One region of the Enterococcus hirae ATCC 9790 genome, then DNA from elsewhere that is predicted to be linked to it. Evidence: a T-box and tRNA genes for the amino acid it is inferred to sense, from the RefSeq annotation. Region 1 holds a T-box; the other holds one or more tRNA genes.
The links. The T-box of region 1 lies ahead of ileS (isoleucine--tRNA ligase). A T-box ahead of a tRNA ligase gene usually reads a tRNA of that ligase, here a tRNA-Ile.

Region 1 (3,201 bases):
GTTGGACACAAGAAAGAGGTACAGTGACTTCATTGAGACTAGACAGCGTGATCTCGGAGATTTATAATATTTCTAGACAGCGTTCGAAGCAGCTGATTGAGTCTGGAAAAGTAAAAGTAAATTGGACAGAAAATACACGCCCTGATTTTTTACTTGAGTTATTAGATATCGTTTCGATCAGAGGATTTGGTCGAATCCAAATTCAAGAACTTGAAGGAAAAACTAAAAAGAAAAATACAGGGTATTATTTGGTGTATTACGTAAATAAAACAAAAAGGTGGTTTACACATGGCTTTAACTCCATTAGATATCCAAAACAAAACATTCCCCACAAAAATGCGGGGATACAATCAAGACGAAGTAGATGATTTCTTAGATTTAGTTGTTCGTGACTATGAAGAAATCACGCAACGAAACCGTGAACTTGAAAAAGCAGTGAAACATTCAGAAGAAAAATTAGAATATTTCAATGAACTAAAAGATGCATTGAATCAGTCAATCATCGTGGCACAAGACACAGCGGATAAAGTTAAAACAAGTGCAAGTAAAGAGTCCGAAGTAATCGTGACATCTGCTCAAAACAAAGCGGATGAATTAGTGGCTACGGCTGAAAAACGTGCGCACCAATTAACGACAGATGCGGAAGAAAAAGCAAGACAAATCCTAACAGATGCAACTGAAAAAGCAAAACAGCTAGCAGTTGAAACAGAAGACTTAAAGAAAAAAACACGAGTTTTCCACCAACGAATCAGCTTGATGTTAGAATCTCAATTAGAACAAGTAAAAAGTCCAGAATGGGATGAAATTTTACAACCTTTCTCAAGCTATGTGTCAGATAGTCATGAAGTGATCAAAGAAGTTTTAGCAAAACAACTTGACAATGAAAATCAAACTGATGTAAACTCAGACACAGGCATCATGGAAGCACCAATGACTGCATTTGATACACAGGCGATCGATATTTCGATCATTCCTGGTGATGACGAAGAGTAGAACAGAAAAGCATTTTGTCATTCTTTTCAGCGAGCCGATGATAGTGGAAGTTCGGCAAGACCCTGCAAAGTGAAAGATCCTCTACGAAAATTGTTTCTGAAATAGGAGTAAGAAACAACGGTTGACCTCGTTATTGGTTTTTAAGAGTTACATGATCATGTAACTGAATTTGGGTGGTACCACGGCATGTTCGTCCCTTTGGATGAACATGCTTTTTTGTGTTCTTTAAAATGATGAAAGAAGGAGCGTAACTGGTTTATGAAAATGAAAGAAACCTTACAACTAGGTAAAACAAAATTCCCAATGCGTGGTAATTTGCCTAATCGTGAAGCGGATTGGCAAAAAGAATGGGAAGAAAATAAAATTTATCAAAAAAGACAAGAATTAAATGAAGGAAAGCCAAGTTTCATCTTACATGATGGACCTCCTTATGCAAATGGAAATATCCATTTAGGACATTCATTAAATAAAATCAGTAAAGATATCATTATCCGTTCAAAATCAATGTCAGGATTTCGTGCACCTTATGTTCCAGGTTGGGATACTCACGGTTTACCGATTGAACAAGTATTAGCCAATAAAGGGATCAAACGAAAAGAAATGACAATGTCAGAGTACTTAGAAAAATGTCGTGAATATGCCCTTTCACAAGTCGACAAACAACGAGAAGATTTCAAACGACTAGGAGTGGCAGGCGATTGGGAGCATCCATATGTCACGTTGGATCCTTCTTACGAAGCGGCACAAATCCGTGTTTTCGGTAAAATGGCTGAAAAAGGCTATATCTATAAAGGATTGAAACCAATCTATTGGTCTCCGTCAAGTGAATCTTCACTTGCTGAAGCAGAAATCGAATATAAAGATGTGAAGTCTCCTTCTATCTTTGTGGCTTTCAATGTGAAAGATGGCAAAGGGTTGTTAGATGAAGATACAGCTTTCGTTATTTGGACAACTACGCCATGGACATTACCAGCAAACCAAGGGATTGCAGTAAATCCAACTTATACGTACGTTTTAATCGAAGCAGATGGACGTAAATTTGTCGTTGCAAAAGATTTATTAGAAAAGGTTCAAACTGAAATCGGTTGGTCTGATGTTCAGGTGTTGAAAGAGATTGCTGGTCAGGAAATGGAATACATGACTGCTTGGCATCCGTTTTATGAGCGGGAATCATTAGTCATCTTAGGTGACCATGTAACTTTAGACGCTGGTACTGGATTAGTCCATACAGCACCAGGTCACGGGGAAGATGACTATATTGCAGGAAACAGATATAAATTGCCAGTAGTTTCTCCAGTGGATTCAAAAGGGGTTTATACAGAAGAAGCACCAGGATTTGAAGGGGTCTTTTACGACAAAGCGAATCCAATGATTACTGATTTGTTACAAGAAAAAGGTGCTTTATTAAAACTTGACTTCTTTACGCATAGTTATCCTCATGACTGGCGTACGAAAAAACCTGTGATTTATCGTGCTACACCACAATGGTTTGCATCAATCGACGATTTCCGACAAAATATTTTAGAGGAAGTAGAGAAAGTAGATTGGATTATTCCTTGGGGGAAAACACGTCTTTATAATATGATCCGTGATCGTGGCGACTGGGTTATTTCACGTCAACGTGCATGGGGTGTGCCATTGCCAATCTTTTACGCTGAAAATGGGGAAGCAATCATTACGCCGGAAACGATTGAACACGTAGCGCAATTGTTTGCTGAACATGGTTCAATCATTTGGTTTGAGAAAGAAGCGAAAGATCTTCTTCCAGAAGGCTTTACGCATCCAGGATCACCGAATGGACAGTTTACGAAAGAAACAGATATCATGGATGTTTGGTTTGATTCAGGTTCTTCTCACGAAGCAGTCTTGCGTCAACGTCCAGAACTATCATTCCCAGCTGATATGTATTTAGAAGGTTCTGATCAATACCGTGGCTGGTTCAATTCAAGTATTACTACAAGTGTGGCAATCAATGGGGTTGCACCGTATAAATCTGTCCTTTCTCAAGGGTTCACTCTGGATGGCGAAGGGCGTAAGATGAGTAAGTCGTTAGGTAACACGATCTTGCCAGATAAAGTGATCAAACAATTTGGCGCGGATATCTTACGTTTGTGGGTAGCTAGTGTGGATTATGAAGCAGATGTACGTGTATCCATGGATATTTTAAGCCAAGTAGCAGAAGTTTACCGCAAAATCAGAAATACGATG
Region 2 (3,201 bases), 1.0 Mb from region 1:
TTTCGTAGGTTACGTCTACGTTAAAACGTTACAGTTAAATATAACTGCTAAAAACGAAAACAACTCTTACGCTTTAGCTGCCTAAAAACAGTTAGCGTAGATCCTCTCGGCATCGCCCATGTGCTCGAGTAAGGGTCTCAAATTTAGTGGGATACGTGACAACTTTCCGTCTGTAAGTTGTTAAAGAGATCATCAGACTAGCGATACAGAATGCCTGTCACTCGGCAAGCTGTAAAGCGAAACCACAAATGAGTTGACTATGAACGTAGATTTTTAAGTGGCGATGTGTTTGGACGCGGGTTCGACTCCCGCCGTCTCCATTGTGAGATTTCGGTAGATTTCACTAAATGCCTAAATCCTTATTTTAAAAGGATTTAGGCATTTTTTATTTTCGATAGTTTTCGTTAAATGAATGAAAATGGCATTCAAAAAGAACACTTTTTAATATATATGTTCCATCCATATTATCAATGATATTCCATCTTTACAAAAAGAACATTCGTTCGTATACTCTTTTTGAGGTGAACTTTTATGCTTATGGAAGGAAAAATACAATTATGGTTTAAATTCGATCCTTCGAATAGATTTATCAAAGATTTTTATAAAGTATGGGATTCAGAAGTTTTCTTTTTAGCAATTGAAGACAGTTTATTAATCAATCTCTACTATTCTAATAAGAACTACTTTAAAATCCCTGCTGCGAAAACCAGAATGAAGAAAGACGTATATTTTTTGTTTGATATCGTAACTGACGTGCCGGACGCACGGAGCGATCATCGGCGTTATGACTATATAAAGTATACTTTCATTGATCCAGAAAGGTATAAAGATTAAAGTAGGCTACCTAAAAAGGTAGCCCGGAACGGATTTTATCATCATACTTATGAAAGGAGATATTTTTTAAGTTAGTATTAAGATTGTGTAATATGATGACGTTATCATTTTAACATAATTAAATTTATTGTTTTTTTATACTTATAAATTAAAATAAAGAAATAAAGTGCATATCAAATATGTTTGAAAAATAATTTAAATTATAGATTAACTTCCCTATATAACATGTCAAAAAAAACATAAGATATTAACCTATTGCAAAAAATAATAATATAAAATATCCTACAGGGATAATATTTAACAACAATCCACATACTGAGATAACTTTTTCAATAAGACTACTATTTTTACTTAATGACCAAATAGAAAGTATAAATCCTATTACTCCCATTAATAAAACAGGAATGAGACTAGAAAATAGCATACCAAACCAGGTTGTAAAAATTTCTATACTTACTAATATTCCTATTAATAAACTGAGAATATTGATAAATTTAAATCTTTTATCCATAAAAGTTCCTCCTTAATGGTAACTAAATTTTTATGTGCCCTGTAGAATTAAAACCTACAATCAGATAGTTATAAGCCATCTGATCTGACCAGCTGAGCTAAAGGTACGGAAAGCCATCACAACTACTGCAAACAAAAAGAATGGACATAAACTAGATAATGATGGGTTTCATTCTTTGTTGTGATGGCATATTTATTATTACACATTTAATAGCAAAAAACTAGATTGTACTTATTCTTTGTATAAGATATTATTTTATGCTATTATTTCCAAGTCATAAAAAGAAAAAAGCTTCAGATACTCTCTCACCCTAGAGTAGTATAAAAAATAAATAGTTGACATTTATTCGAAATTAAATTAAACTTAAGTCAATGAATCTGGGGAGGATACCCCAAACATATAAAAGCGTGATTTGTAATATACAATGTCACGCTTTTTTGTATATGGAGGATAGTTATGAAAAAACCCGATGATAAATCGTTTTATTCATTTGAAAAACTTGTTGATTTAATGGAAGAACGAAAAATAATTATTGAAGATAGAGACAATGCTATATATACTTTAAAAAATATCCCTTACTATAATTTAATAAATAATCACAAACAGACCTTTGCTATTTACGATGAAAATGAAGACGAATACATAGATGATTATGAAAATACTTCCTTCGCCGAAATTAGAATCGTATATGATTTTGAACGCCTTTTAAGTTCAATCTTATATAAATATATTTCGGTTTTTGAGGAAACGCTTAAATCTCTAATTCCACACTCTATATCTAAAGAATATGGATTTTTACAATCAGAGTATTTAGATCCAGACGTGTATGATAAAGGAAGATTAAAATATGATGATAAAGGAAATTCATATACAGATAGAGATAAACTGTTAGCAAAATTAAATGAAAGAATTAGTTCTTCCTATAATCAAAGTATAATTCACTATAAAAACGAATATCATAATGTTCCTCCTTGGATTTTAGTTAATGATTGTACGTTTGGGGAATTAGTCAATTGGTTAAAATTGAGTAATCTTAATATAAAAACAGAAATAGTAAATCATTGCTTTAACAAAAATAATTCTAAAACTGATTTTAATTCTTTGCTCTTTCATTGCTTATATAATATTAATGAATTTAGAAATATAGTTTCTCACGGAGGAAGAATATTTCATCATAAGTGTAAACATGAGCTAAGCCCAGGTTTATTAAAAAACTATCTACAAAAATATTCAATATCTATGAGAAATAATTGTATAGGACAAGACGGTATTTTAAGTATAGTTTTTTCATTAATTTGTGTATTTTCTAACCGAGATACTGTAAAAAATAATTTTATCGATGAAATTGTTTCATCTTTTCAACAATTCGATAATAACAATAATGAAATTATGTCAAAACTACTAGATAGATGCGATATAAAGATGGAATCTATTAGTCGATTACAAGAATTCAAAAATTGATAACTTTACTTGTGCGTTAATGACTATGTACTGCCCCTCATCGAGGGGCTTTTTTTATCGTTGCGGAATATTCAAATACCAACGCTTGTCATGAAAATCTTGTGCTCCGCCTTTAGTGTTCCCTTCTGGATCATTCGTTGCACGCATCATGACATAGACTTTCTTATTAGGGAAATTACGCATATTGAAAGATACATGATAACCAACATTTCCAGAAGTATTATAAGCTTGATTTACATCTGGTCTATAAATTCCATCAGCTCTTACTCGAGCTAATTCTTTCCCAGTATTGTAATCCATAATGAAAATATACTCGTATTGATAGTTAGCAATGTGCCATCCAGCCACATGCAAGTTTGCGTTTTCGATTTCTCCGAACTGATCAATGTGGGCGT

Region 2: it encodes a tRNA-Ile, which carries the amino acid that the T-box ahead of ileS (isoleucine--tRNA ligase) is inferred to sense. The anticodon was not compared.

What each region holds. Positions count from the first base shown of each region.
Region 1 covers NC_018081.1:67,208-70,408, reverse strand. The annotation lists partial or broken gene EHR_RS00335 (YlmH family RNA-binding protein) at 1-268, shown strand, start outside; gene EHR_RS00330 (DivIVA domain-containing protein) at 289-993, shown strand; T-box leader at 977-1,194, shown strand; gene ileS (isoleucine--tRNA ligase) at 1,252-3,201, shown strand, end outside.
Region 2 covers NC_018081.1:1,881,990-1,885,190, reverse strand. The annotation lists RNA gene ssrA (transfer-messenger RNA) at 1-323, shown strand, start outside; gene EHR_RS09050 (DUF5960 family protein) at 532-834, shown strand; gene EHR_RS09045 (hypothetical protein) at 1,082-1,345, opposite strand; tRNA gene EHR_RS09040 (tRNA-Ile) at 1,379-1,452, opposite strand; gene EHR_RS09035 (Abi family protein) at 1,802-2,806, shown strand; gene EHR_RS09030 (peptidoglycan recognition protein family protein) at 2,861-3,201, opposite strand, start outside.